One region of the Corynebacterium sp. 2571A genome, then DNA from elsewhere that is predicted to be linked to it. Evidence: predicted binding sites of a transcription regulator. Region 1 holds the regulator's gene; each other region holds the start of a gene.

Region 1 (4,610 bases):
CCCCACCAAGGCCGCGGCCGATGCCGCCATGCTGACCACGACGCTGACCTTGCTCATGCGCGAGATCACCGTCAACCCGCGCCCCATGGTCAAGGGCCTGCCCTTGCAGCAACGCGTGGCCATCGACAACTACCCGCACGGCGGCGCCGAGGGCCTGGTCTCCGACGCCCGCGTGGCCGCCATCCGCGATCTCATGCTGGAGGCCGGCGGCCCGGTGCGCTCCCCGGAGGAATTCGACCAGCTGCGCAAAAAGGTTGCCCCGGCGGTTCCCGGGCGCGTGCGGCAGATGGTCGTCGCCATCGCCCCGGGCCTGGTCGAATACGGCCGCGTCACCCACGAGCTCAACAAGTGGACCGGCCCGGCCATTGACGACATTCGCGCCCAGCTGGATTTCCTGCTTCCCCCGCAGGCGATCACGAAAAACGGCATCGAGCACCTGCGGCACCTGCCGCGCTACCTGCAGGCCGTGCGCATCCGCTTGGAGGAGATGAACCTGGATCCGGACAAGGACGCGGACCGCCAGGCCGAGGTCGAAGAGGCCAAGGCCTACCTCAACAATCGCCTGCGTTCCCTGCCGGCCGGCCGCTCCAAGACCAAGGCGGTGCGCGAGATCTACTGGATGATCGAGGAACTCCGGGTCTCCCTGTTCGCCCAGCGCCTCGGCACCGCGCACGCGGTGTCCCTGCGGCGCATCCAAAAGGCGGTCGATAAGCTAGCCTAGCGCGGCAGCGGGAGCCTAAAAACTGCTGCGGTCGCGGCGCTTCATCAGGCGGATCTCCGACTCGAAATCGTCCGCGCTGTCGAAGGACTTATACACGGAGGCAAAGCGCAGGTACGCCACCTCATCGAGGTCGCGCAGCGGGTCGAGGATGGCAAGGCCAATATCGTTGGCGTTGATCTGGGAGCTGCCGTGGCTGCGCACGGTCTCCTCCACCTCCTGGGCTAGGCGCTTGAGCGCGTCGTCTGAGACGTCGCGGCCCTGGCAGGCGCGGCGCACGCCGCGGATCAGCTTGTCGCGGCTGAAGGGCTCGGACAGCCCGTTGCGCTTAACCACGGACAGCACCGCCTTTTCGACCGTGGTGAAACGGCCCCGGCACGAAGAACACTCGCGCCGGCGGCGGATGGACGCACCCGCGTCAACGACGCGGGAATCAATAACGCGTGACTGCTCGTGGTGACAAAATGGGCAATACAATGTGGCTCGCTCCCCGTATCTTTCTAGCTTTCCGGCTCAATCCGCCACCGCAGATAAAGCGGATGCGCTACCAGTCTACTGCGCCGGAGCGCGCCTCAACCGGCCGGGCGAGCCCGCCTACTAGTTCAGGGTCGCCTGCTGGGTCACGGCGCTGTCCGTCGTGCCCAGGGAACCGGCCGCATCCGTGCCGTCGACCAGGCCCATGCCCGCCGCCAACGTGCCCAGGAAGACGGCGAATCCGAACACAGCACCGAGCGCGTAGTTGCCCTTCTGGCGCGCCTGCTCAGTAACGGCGCCGCGCGGCTGCCCTGCGAAATCCTCGGCACTCAACGCGGGCTGCGAACGACGGTCTGTTCGATTATCTAGCGTGAGGGTTCGAGAATAACGCTCACTCGTGCCGGCCGGCCCGCCTCCCGGCCAGCCGGCGTTGGGGTTGCGGTTTCCGGAAAAGGGGGCGGAAGGCTCCCACACCGCGGCCGCGGGGACCACGGAAGGCGCGAGGGCGCCGGAGCGGTAAGCTGCATGTTCGGTGTTAGCAATACGGCGGTCATCAAATGCGAGAGTCATAGTAATCTTTCCTTTCTTGGTGCCACCGAGTCTAAATCTGGACCCCGACATGGCGCCGGCTTTTCTTCGTTCGAATGTTCGAATTAGGTTCTGTGTTCGATTTATAGCAGGCTTCCCAGAGTTTGTCTAGCGCGCGGTCGAAGATCTCGAACATTTGTACTTTTCGTGCTAGAAATGAAGGTAGGAATTTACGCGGGCCCGCAGTGCCTGTGACCGACTATCCGACCTGCCAACCAACTTGGAGAGTTAAAGACCATGGCCCGACCCAGCAAATCCTCACAGAAGCCCACCCTGGACTCCTTGAGTGCCCGCCAGCGGCGCATCCTCGAGGTCATTCACGACGCCGTGCTCCTGCGCGGCTACCCGCCGAGCATCCGCGAGATCGGTGACGCGGCCGGCCTCCAGTCCACCTCCTCGGTGGCCTATCAGCTCAAGCAGCTGGAGGAAAAGGGCTTCCTGCGGCGCGATCCCAACAAGCCGCGTGCGGTCGACGTTCGCCACCTCAACACTGAGAAGGAAGACGCGAAGGCCGAGAAGGCCAGCAAGTCCGCCGAGCTCCCCCAGACCCCGCCGGACGCGGGCCAGGTCAGCTACATCCCCGTCGTCGGGCGCATTGCCGCCGGGACCCCCATCACGGCCGAAGAAAACATCGACACCTATTACCCCATGCCGGACGAGGTCGTCGGCGGCGGGGACCTCTACATGCTGCAGGTCGTAGGCGACTCCATGCGGGACGCCGGCATCCTCGACGGGGATTGGGTCATCGTTCGCTCGCAGTCCACGGCCGAGGAAGGCGACTTCGTCGCGGCCCTACTGGACGGCGAGGAGGCAACCGTCAAGGAATTCCACCGCGACTCCACCGGCGTCTGGCTGCTGCCGCACAATGACGCTTACTCCCCCATCAACGGGGACGAATCAGAAATCATGGGCAAGGTCGTCTCCGTGATGCGCAAGCTTTAATTCCCCGGAACATCCCGCGTTATTCCCCCTTTCTGAGGTAATCAGGCATGCAAAATCTCACGCCGTGTGTGTGATCCCGGGTCCGGTTTGTCCGATCTACCTCAAGAGATACCCAAGCAGCCCAAGAATCGGGCGCTTGGGTTGTTCTGTTTGTGTTTGCCCACGCGGTTTTTCTGAGACAATTTGAGTAGACCCATTTCACCGTGTGCGCTAACCCATCAGCGTGCGTACCCACGGACCGAGGAGAACTACCCCCATGTATGCAGAAGAACGCCGTCGGCAGATTGCGTCCCTCACCGCCGTCGAGGGACGCGTCAATGTCACGGAACTCTCCCACAAATTCAACGTCACCGCAGAAACCATTCGCCGCGACTTGGCCGTTTTGGACCGGGAAGGCGTGGTGCACCGCGTCCACGGCGGCGCGGTGGCCTCGCAGACCTTCCAGACCGCCGAGTTCACCCTCGACACGCGCTCGCGCTCGGCCACGGGGGCAAAGTCCGCGATCGCCGAGGCCGCCCTCGAGTTCCTCCCCGAGACCCCAGGCAGCATCTTCTTGGACGCCGGCACCACCACGAATGCCTTAAGCGACCTGATCGCCGCCAGCCCGCTGGCCAACCAGCTGTCCATCGTGTCCAACAGCTTGCCCATTGCCCTGTCCCTGGCTAATAACGGCATCAAGGACGTCCAGCTGCTGGGCGGTACGGTACGCGGCATTACCCAGGCGGTAGTCGGTGACACCGCCCTGCGCACCATGGCGCTGCTGCGCGCCGACGTCGCCTTCATCGGCACCAACGCCCTGACCCTGGACCACGGCCTGTCCACGGCGGACGCGCAGGAGGCGGCCATCAAGGCCGCGTTCGTCACCAACGCCCGCAAGGTCGTTGTCCTGTGCGACTCTTCCAAGCTGGGCAACGACTATTTGGTCAGCTTTGCCAAGATCTCCGACATCGACGTCGTCATCACGGACTCGGCGGCACCGCAAAGCTTCGTCGACGCGCTACGCGAGCGCGAAATCACGGTCGTCACCGCCGACGCTTAAAGAAGGGCCTTTCCCTCCCTTCCCCCACATACCAAACACCCGGCGCAGGCCCGCAACTTGAAAAGCGGGGCCTGGGCCGGGTGTGATGTTTTTCGGCGGCGTTTAGTTGTCCGCCGCGGGGCGGGAGAATTCCTCGATGAGCTCGCGGACCTTCTCGCGGGCCTCAGAGGGGCCTTCGCAGGACACGGCCGCTGCTGCGATCTTCTGGCAGTCCTCAAAGCTCAGCTCGGCTAGCTGCGCGCCCACGCCGGCAACGGCGGTCGAGGCGGCCGACAGGGAGTTAACGCCCAGGCCGGTGAGCACCGCGGCGAGCATCGGATCCGCGGCGGCCTCGCCGCAGACGCCGACGGGGACGTTGTTGTCGCCGCCGACCACGCAGGTGTGCTGGATAAGCCGCAGCACGGCCGGCTGCCACGGGTCGGTCAGGTACGCCAGCTGCGGCGACAGGCGGTCCGCGGCCATGGTGTACTGGGTCAGGTCGTTCGTGCCGATGGACACGAAGTCGAGGTGCGGCATGATGGTGTCTGCCATCAGGGCGGCGGCGGGGACCTCAATCATCGCGCCCGGAATCAGGTTGCGCTCCCGGCACAGGCCGGCGAACCAACGGGCCTCGTTCGCGGTAGCCACCATCGGCGCCATGACCCAGGTCTGCGCGCCTTCCGGGCGCTGCTCGGCGGCCTGGGCGATGGCGTCCAACTGCCGGGTCAGCAGCGACTCGTTGTCGCGGGCGATACGCAGGCCGCGCACGCCGAGCGCCGGGTTCTCCTCGTCATCGAGGGTGGCGTAGCTAATAGGCTTGTCCGAGCCGGCGTCCAGGGTGCGCACGACGACCTTGCGGTCGCCGAAGGC
Region 2 (4,610 bases), on a different contig from region 1:
GCCGCGGACATCGCGGGCTGCCTCGAGGCGGACACGGAGATGGTCGGCTTCGTGCAGTCGCTTATCGATGCCGGCCACCCCGTCGGCATCCTTTCCAACATCCCGACCGGGCTCGCTGCCGTCGTGCGGCGCGAGCATCCCTGGCTAGAGGATTTCGCCGCCGTCACCCTGTCCTGCGATATCGGGGTGGCCAAGCCGGAGGAGCAGGCCTACCTCGTCGCCGTCGATGCCCTCGGCGGCACCCTCAAGGACACACTCTTCTTCGACGACCGCGACGACTTCGTGCGCGGGGCGCGCGAGGCGGGCCTGCGGGCCGAGCGCTTCGACGGCATCGATAGCGTGCGGACGGTGCTTTCTACACCCTGACCTTGCGCAGCTCGAGCGGCACGCGCAGCAGTGGGTCCAGGGCGACGGCACGCGCGACCGCGCGGACGATCTCGCGGTGGGTGGGGATCATGCGCAGCTGGACCTCGGTATCGGGGGCCTCTTCCCGCACGGCGCTTGCGAAGCGGCGCGGGGCCTGCGGATCATCCACGAAGGCGGATCCGGCCACGACCACGGTGTTCGGGTGGTGCTCGCGCACCAGCCGGGCGGCGACCTCGCCGAGATCGTGCGCGCGCTCATCGAGGATGGAGCGTGGGGCATCGGCAATGCTGTCGACCGTAACGCCCTGCTCCGCCGCCTTCTTGAGCACCGCCGCCGTCGAGAGGGAATCCTGTGCGGGGCGGCCCTGCGGATCGGTCAGCGGGGTCAACTGCTGGACCCCGTCGTCGTTGGACAGGGCCGCGCCGATGGAGTCGTCCGCGAAGAGCACCAGGACCTTGTCGTTGGAGGCGATGTCCGCGGCCTGGGTTTCCGAGCCCAGGATCGCCGGAATGGCTGCGGTGACCACGACCGGCACGCTGAACTGGAAGCGCAGGCGCTCGGCGATGTCGACGCCGTTCCACCCCAGGTTCGGAGCGTAGACCAGGCCTTCCTCGTCGACCTGGCCGGAGGTGGTCACGCCGACGGAGACCAGCGCCTGGTCCAGGCCCGCGGTCAAGCGGTTGATGCCGGCCATGATGTGCTCGATGAAATCCGCCTCGCTCAGCGATGCCACCGGGGTGGTGATGTCATCCTCCCGAATGGTGCGGCCCTTGGTGTCGTAGAGGCCGATATAGGTCGAGGAGGTGCCGATGGCGATGCCAGTCAGCAGCCAGTTGTTCTCCGCTACCTCCAGCGGCACCGTCGGGCGCCCGCGGCCCTTCGTGCGGGTCAGGTCGGTGCGCTCTTGGATGAGCCCGGCCTGGAGGAGTGCCGTGGTCGCGCGCGTGATGGTGGGCTGGGACAGGCCGGTCGCTTCCACTAGCTCGCTCCGAGTGATGATCGGATTGAGGCGCACCAGGTGGAGGCACTTGGCGGCGGGCGTGCGTGGGCGAGTGAAGGCCGGTCCTGGCTTGATCATGCAACTTAGTATAAAGAGAACAGACTGCATTGTCTAATTCTATACGTTGACCGGTGGTTGAAATTAGACTGCATGGTCTAGCAATTGCTGTGCTTTGGTGCGGAAATGTCAGATTTTTCGACATCACCCCCTCCGCCCGGCCATGACCTGCTCCACCGTCCGCAGCCAATTGCAGGAGCGCGGGGACATCGGGCCCTCTGGACTCGTGGCCTGCCAGGTGCCGTCGTTGAACAACCAGATGACGTCCGAGGTGTGCGGGTCGATGACGTAGGTCGCGCGACCGTCGGTCTTGATGTTGTGGTGGTGCTGGCACAGGTTGACGAGGTTGTACGCGGCCGTCGGGCCGCCGTCCTCGAAGTCGACGCAGTGGTCTTTCTGGCACCGTTCCGCCTTGACCGTGCAGCCGGGGTAGCGGCACGTGCCGTCGCGGCCGTTGACGAAGGCCTTGATGTCGTTCGGCGTCGCGTAGTTGCGGCTGCGCTTTTCCGCGATGTCCGACATGTGGCGGACGGTGGTCGCTGCGTCCGCCAGCTTCTGGCCGCTTTCGTGACTTATCCAGCCGAACCCGGCGACGAAGATTGGGGCGTTTGGGACGTCGCTGGCCTGGTAGAGGTTGAGGACCACCTGTGGGGAGGAGTATTCCCCGAGGATGAGGCCGGCGAGCGCGGCGGCCGGGCTGATGTCCTGTTCCTTGGCGGTGCGGGAAATGGCGTCGTCTAGTTGGGCGGTGGTTGCGGGGTCGTAGTCGGCGTAGATGCCGGCGCGGGAGCCTGACTGGGCCTCGCAGGAATAGTTGCCGCCGTCTGGGCCGGAGGTATCGGCCGATTCTTTCGGCGTATCCTCCGGCTGTTCCGTGGCAACCAGGCTGTTGAGCTTGCGGCGCAGGTTGGCATAAGAGGGCAGGCGCTGGCCTGGGCGGGTAGGGCTGAGGTATTTGTTTAATTCAGTATCTATGCGTTCTAGAACGTCCTGGGTGGGCTCGCCCAGGTTATTTAAGACCTGGTCGATCAGGATGAGGTAATTGAAACCGATGTGTTGGAGTCTTTCCACGGTTTCTTTGAGCTGGGGCAGGGTGTCGAGGCGTTCGAGGGCGAAGCAGCGGTTGAGGCAGGCGGTATAAGAAAGGCCGGTGCGGGCGGCGAGGTTGCCGACGGTGGTCTCACAATCCTCGTTAATGGGCGGGCGGAGGCGTTGCCACAGGTGGTAGTCAACGCGGCGGATCTGGGTGGCGTCGTGGGCGATTGGGCAGTTCGGTGTATTGACGGTGTAATAAGGGTCCATGACATTCTCCCCGAATGATTATGTCGTAACTATGTTCTAACCCAACCCCCATAATACCTACCCAAACCGGCACCGCAACCCCCACAGAAAACGTTTTCGAAACTATGTTGGAATTTTCGACGGGGAACGGTCCAAGAACTGATGCTTAAGTGTTATCTTCCTGCTGACGGCTGGAAAAGACCAGGTACGGGCGACTTTGGCGGGGCAGGGAGCATTCAGCGTTCTCACTGCGCCGCGCCAGGTGGCGGTGAAGTAGGGAAAGTGGCTAGACTTCCCAATCATGAGTTCCGAGCACAACGCCGAGCGCCAGCCTTCCCTTCTGGACGCTTCGTGCGATAATTTCGCAGCTGATTTGGCAGCCCTGACCCCTACCGATGCGACGGCGTGGGGCGTTGCGGGCTACGAGGGGGAGTTGCAGGACTTCTCTCCCGAATACTACGAAGCCGTGGCGGACCGTACTCGCGAGATGATTGCGGATCTCGACGCCCTGGATGACTCGACGGATGAATCGGACGACGAGGACGACTTCGACGACGTCGACTACGTGACTGCAGCCGTGCTGCGCGACCGGCTCTGCCTGGAGCTGGACATGCACCACCGCATGGAGGACCTGCGGCTACTCAACAACATCGCCTCGCCGGTCCAGACCATCCGGGACACCCTCCTGCTCATGCCGCAGGAGACCGAGGAGGACCTGGACGCCATCCGCTCCCGCCTGTCCAAGGTGGGTAGCGCGCTGGCGGGTTATCGGGACTCGCTGACGGAGGCGGCATCGCACGGCTTGGTGGCGGCCAACCGCCAGATCAATGAGGTCATCGGCCAGTGCAACGCGCTGACGGATAGCGACTCGATGCTCGACGAGCTCGGCCTGGCCGAGGACTCCGCCGAGGTGGAGCACGCCAAGCAGGCTTTCGAAGAATTCTCTGCCTGGCTGTCGACGGACCTGCAGCCGCAGGCGCCGACCTCGGACGCGTTCGGCCGCGAGCGCTACGAGCTGTTCTCCCACCTGTTCGTGGGCGACGTCGTGGACGTGGACGAGGCCTATCGCTGGGGCCTGGAGCAGCTGCACGAGATCAACGCCGAGCAGGAAAAGATCGCCCACAGCCTCTACGGCAACGAGTGCACCGTGCGCACGGCGATGCGCAAGCTCAACCAGGAAGAGCGCTACCTCCTGCGCGGCAAGGACGCGCTGGTGGAGTGGATGCAGTCCACCGCCGACCGCGCCATCGAGGAGCTGGACGGTAAATACTTCGACGTACCGGAGCAGGTGCGCGAGATCGAGTGCTGCATCGATCCGGCAGGCACCGGCGGCATCTTCTACACCCAGCCGGCGGATGACTTCTCCCGCCCGGGCCGGATGTGGTGGTCGGTGCCGGCCGGCCAGGACATTTTCCACACCTGGCAGGAACTGACCACGGTCCACCACGAGGGCGTGCCGGGCCACCACCTGCAGATCGGCCAGGCCCTGGTCGAGCCGGACCTGAACCTGTGGCGTCGCAGCGTGTGCTGGAACTCCGGCCACGGCGAGGGCTGGGCCCTCTACGCCGAGGAGCTCATGGCGGAGCTCGGATACATGGATGATCCCGGATACCGGATGGGCCTTTTGGACGCTAAGCGCCTGCGGGCCGCCCGCGTGGTCGCGGACATCGGCCTGCACCTGGGCAAGAAGATGCCGGACGGTTCCGGCGTCTGGGACAAGTCCCACGTGCACACCTTCATGCGGGAAAACACCGCGATGGATTCGGCGAACCTCTCCTTCGAGGTCAACCGCTACCTGGGCTGGGCCGGCCAGGCGCCGTCGTACGCGCTGGGTGCGCGCCTGTGGCGCCAGACCCGCGACGAGGCAGTCGCGCAGGGCATGAGCGAGCGCGAGTTCCACGCCGAG
Region 3 (4,610 bases), on a different contig from region 1:
GCAGGTCCATCGGCAGGCCCTCCGGGGTCGACGACGTCGATTGCTCCTTGAAGAACTGCTTGACCAGCCGGTCCTCCAGGGACTGGTAGCTCATAAACACCGCGCGGCCGCCGACGCGCAGCGCCGCGGCGATAACCGGCAGCACCTGCTCGATGGCCTCCAGCTCGCGGTTGACCTCCACGCGCAGTGCCTGGAAGGTGCGCTTGGCCGGGTGCCCGCCCGTGCGCCGGGTCGCCGCCGGGATGGTGGCGTACAAAAGCTCCACCAGCCGCGCCGAGTCACGGAAGAGTTCCTTCTCGCGCTCGCGCACGACGGCGCTGGCAATCTTGCCGGCGAAACGCTCGTCCCCGTAGGTCTTAAGGATGCGCGCCAGGTTGCCGTGGTCGTAGGTGTTGAGCACATCCGCCGCGGTAATCCCCTGGCTGGGGTCCATACGCATGTCCAGCGGCGCGTCCTGGCTGTAGGCGAAGCCGCGCTCGGCCTGGTCCAGCTGCATCGACGACACCCCCAGGTCAAACAACGCGCCCGCGATGCCCCACTCCCGCGCCTTGTCCAAAACCGCGTGCGGGGTGGCCGGCCGGGCAATCTCGTCGCCCACCTCGTCGAAGCGCGCCTGCACGCCCACGAAGCGGTCCCCGAACTTCGCCAGGCGCTCGCGGGCCGCCGCCAACGATGCCCCATCGCGGTCGATGCCAATCACCGACACCTCCGGGAAGGTCTCCAGGAAGTATTCCGTGTGGCCGCCCGCGCCAAGCGTGCCATCCACTAGGACGGCGCCGCCCGGGGTCTCTGCTTCCGCCTTCGCCACGGCGGGCGCGAGCAGCTCAGCCATACGCTCACGCATCACGGGCACGTGGCCGTGGTTGTTGCGTTCAGCTGAAGCCATGGTGCCCCCTTTCCGTAAACGAAGTAGCTTGGGATTTGGCCGCGGTGGGTTGTCGGGACAAATTAAGTGCGTATAGGGCCCTGCCCGAAATGGGTTCTGATGTCGGGGAAGTACACCAGCTACTCCACTTCGGACAGAGTCCGTACACGCACTCTGTTGAGTTGTGAACTGCCTTCTACAGCAGGCCGGACAGGACGTCGTCCGCATCCGCCGCCGAGTAGGCGTCTTCAGTTTGCTCTTGGTACTCAGCCCAAGCGGCTGCGTCCCAAATCTCGAGAAAATCCACTGAACCGACAACCACGCACTCTTTGGAAAGGTTGGCGTATTCGCGGTGTCCTGCGGACAACGTGATACGGCCATGCCCATCCGGGCGTTGCTCATCGGCGCTCGCTGCCAAGTTACGAATGAACGCACGGGCGGTGGGGTTCGTCCGGGACACGGCCGCTGCTTTTCGAGCTCGTTCCGCAAACTCCTCGCGCGGGTAAACCGCTAGTGAGTGGTCCTGCCCCTTAGTCACCATCAGTCCGCCAGCTAGCTCATCTCGAAACTTAGCCGGAAGCGTTAGGCGTCCTTTGTCATCAAGCTTCGGAGTGTAGGTTCCGAGAAACATCCCGGCGTCCACCTTCCTTGGCTCGATAACTCCGACATTTCTCCACGGTCTCAAAGTTCGACTTCTCCACCGCTGCGCCCCACTTTACCCCACTTTCCCCCACTTTCAACACCCACCGCGCCCCACCCATCACCCACTCGCCACATAACCACAGGTCAGAGGTAATAAAAATAGTGGGGAGAAATCCCCAGGCGCGGCGTTTTCGAGGCCTCAGACGCCACATAGGCACCTCTTTTACCACAAGATTCTTTAGCCCCAAAGCGCACACGCCCCTACTACTGCGACTCGCGAGCTGGCCTAATGCCGCACGCGCCGCTCCTCCCGAAGGCCCGCCCCCGCGCAGCACTCCCCGTTCTAGGCCCCGCGGGGGCCAGCGTGGGGGAAAGTGGGGAATTGTGTGTAGACCACGCGGAGACACGAAAAAGGCCCCTGGGATCCCTCCCAGGGGCCTGGAAAGCTAGGCCGCTTAGCTCGATGCTCTAGTTGCCCTCGAAGCGGCGGCGGAAGTTCTCTTCCAGCTTGTTACCCATCGAGCTACCGCCGGACCGCGACGCCCCCGCGCCGCCCCGGCCGGAGCCCGATTTCCTCTTGCCCGACTTCGCACCCGTGGTACCGCCACCGCGGAGCATCCAGATGCCCGCGCCGAACATGACGAGGAAACCCAGGATCGACAGGACCACGAACCACAGGCTGTTCTGCGCCAGGGCCACGCCGCCCACCAGCATGACCAGCCCGACAACTACCAGCGCCACGCCGCGCAAGGTCACGGCCCCGCTCGGGGACCCGGCCGAGGCCTGGGCTACAGAGGCACCGAACTTGGGATCTTCAGCCAACAGCTGCTGCTCGAGCTCCCGTAGCGCGCGCTGTTCCTGCTCCGAAAGAGACACTGTACCTCCAATAAACCTTAGGGACCGCTGCCTAAAATACGGCCCTGTACGACGGCCTTTCACTGTGTTCAACGTGAGCGCCAAACATTTAGTTCCCGCCCTGCCACTTCCTCCCCCATTCTAACGTAGATACAAAGCCCAACTTAAGCCCCGGGCCAACCCCTAGGGCTAACAACTAGGGCTAACAACTAGGGCTAACAACTAGGGCCAGCACCTGGCGCTAGCACCTAGGCGGCAAAGTCGGATTCCACCGCGGCCGCATGGGTGGCGGCCATAAACCGCGCGGCCAACCCCATCAGCTCGAAGACGGTGTCTTCCTCGACCCCGTCCTCCAGCCCGAGGGAAACGCGGGAGCGCAGCTTGGAGTACTGGCCGAATTCCTGCGCCCACTCCTTATCCTCCGCGCTCACAAGCGCGAGCTGCTCCCAGGCGCTCGACGGCTTGCGCTTGCGGCGCGCCACCACGGAGACCGCGATGCGCGCCCCCGCGGTGCGCAGCCCCGCCTGGTAGGCGACCTCGAGGGCCTCCTCGAAACGTCCGTCCGCCGCATACTCCCGCGCTTGCTCAATCAGCATTCGCGCTTGACGCAGGAAATGCTGCTGCTTCCCCACGCCGCTGGTGCGCGAGGTCCGCGTGGTTGCCTGCCTAGTTGCCGAGATTACGTGTGCCATGTCCGTTCACCTTCCCTCCGAAGCTGCCGCTTGCGGGAGCGCCATTGTTTTCTTTTGCCGTTTACTCTAGGAACACCTCCGACTCACACCTCTTAATATAGCTCAGGTGTTCGAACTCCACAACCCCTCAAGCAGGATTAAAACTTTCTTTTCGAACACTCGGGAGCTAGTTCGAACACCTTTAATTAGGCTAATTGCCCCGCCGCGGGGCCAAACATGTTTCGATAGATTCGTGAACATCTCCATCCGTCGCCTCAGCCCGCAAGAGTTTTCCCTGCTCGCGCCCCAGCTCGTCGAGATCTACATCGAGGCGATGGACTACAACGACTCCATCCGCGTCAGCCGTACCCACGCCTGGCGCCGAGAGATTTCCCACCCGGGCTTTAGCGCGGTAGTCGCCACCACCGAAAGCGGCATCGTCGGCTTGGCCTACGGCTTTCTCGGCTCGCCGGATACCTGGTGGGACCGGCAGCTGCGCCGGGGCTTCTACGAAAAGGGCGGCCCCACCGAGCAGCAATGGGCGCTGCTGCGCAGCTATTTCGAGCTAGCCGAGGTGCACGTGCGCCCCGGCATGCAAAACCACGGCATCGGCCGCAAGTTGATCACGGAGCTGCTCTGGAACGTGCCCGCCGACTACGTCGCGCTGTCGACGCCGGAGGTGCCCCAGGAGGGAAATTCGGCGTTCGGCCTCTACCGCTCGCTGGGCTTTCGGGACGCACTGCGCCACCACCGCTACCCCGGCGATTCCCGCCCGTTTGCCCTCTTGTACGCCCCGCTGCCGCTGCCGGCGGTTGCGCAACACCGGAGCGCCACCCGCGACCGGTAAGATACCTAGGCGTGACCGCAGACAATATTCCCCAGCTTGAGCAAATCCCCGACGCCGCCCGCGCGACCCTCGCGGAATTCCTGGAGGAGCGACGGCCGGTCGTAGGCTCCATCGGCGCGCCGGTTACCCGCTCCATCGCCTACCTCGAGGACTTCGTTCTCGGCGGCGGCAAGCGCATCCGCCCGCTCTACGCCTGGGCGGGCTTCGTCGGCGCCGGCGGACTGGACGGCGACGAGGATCCCCAGGCCGTCCTCCGCGCCGCCTCTTCCCTGGAGTTCATCCAGGCCTGCGCGCTCATCCACGATGACATCATCGACGCCTCCAGCACCCGCCGCGGCAAGCCGACGGTGCACCGCGCGGTGGCAGGGCGGCATCGTCAAGCGCAGTGGCACGGCGACGCCGACTTCTTCGGCGAGTCCGTCGCCATCCTCGTCGGCGACATGGCCCTGGCCTGGGCCGAGGACATGCTGCAGGATTCCGGCCTCAGCGCCGCCGCCCTGGCCCGCACCCGCGAGCCGTGGCGCGCCATGCGCACCGAGGTCATCGGCGGGCAACTGCTCGACATCACCTTAGAGGCCACCGGTTCCGAGTCGGTCGAGCTCGCCGATGCCGTCAACCGCTACAAGACCGCCGCCTACACCATCGAGCGCCCCCTCCACCTAGGCGCCGCCATCGCCGGCGCCTCGCCCACGCTTATCGATGCCTTCCGCGGTTACGGCCGCGACATCGG

What was found. Region 1 encodes LexA, which represses DNA repair genes until DNA is damaged. Its sites were predicted from a motif close to CGAACANNTGTTCG; they were not measured.
Region 2: a site for LexA is predicted at 2,823-2,836, ahead of QQS53_RS00075 (HNH endonuclease signature motif containing protein). Genes of this name have one in related genera too.
Region 3: a site for LexA is predicted at 3,154-3,167, ahead of QQS53_RS05545 (SAV_6107 family HEPN domain-containing protein). Genes of this name have one in related genera too.

Annotation. Positions count from the first base shown of each region.
Region 1 is NZ_JASTTE010000004.1:10,938-15,547, reverse strand. Features, by position in the region: gene hrpA (ATP-dependent RNA helicase HrpA) at 1-721, shown strand, start outside; gene nrdR (transcriptional regulator NrdR) at 737-1,195, opposite strand; gene QQS53_RS08775 (hypothetical protein) at 1,316-1,762, opposite strand; gene lexA (transcriptional repressor LexA) at 2,018-2,722, shown strand; gene QQS53_RS08765 (DeoR/GlpR family DNA-binding transcription regulator) at 2,979-3,761, shown strand; gene ptsP (phosphoenolpyruvate--protein phosphotransferase) at 3,864-4,610, opposite strand, start outside.
Region 2 is NZ_JASTTE010000001.1:10,321-14,930, forward strand. Features, by position in the region: gene QQS53_RS00065 (HAD family hydrolase) at 1-366, shown strand, start outside; gene QQS53_RS00070 (ROK family protein) at 356-1,444, opposite strand; gene QQS53_RS00075 (HNH endonuclease signature motif containing protein) at 1,568-2,725, opposite strand; gene QQS53_RS00080 (DUF885 domain-containing protein) at 3,006-4,610, shown strand, end outside.
Region 3 is NZ_JASTTE010000002.1:453,275-457,884, reverse strand. Features, by position in the region: gene rsmH (16S rRNA (cytosine(1402)-N(4))-methyltransferase RsmH) at 1-886, opposite strand, end outside; gene mraZ (division/cell wall cluster transcriptional repressor MraZ) at 1,062-1,496, opposite strand; gene QQS53_RS05550 (DUF3040 domain-containing protein) at 1,976-2,383, opposite strand; gene QQS53_RS05545 (SAV_6107 family HEPN domain-containing protein) at 2,611-3,054, opposite strand; gene QQS53_RS05540 (GNAT family N-acetyltransferase) at 3,287-3,880, shown strand; gene QQS53_RS05535 (polyprenyl synthetase family protein) at 3,892-4,610, shown strand, end outside.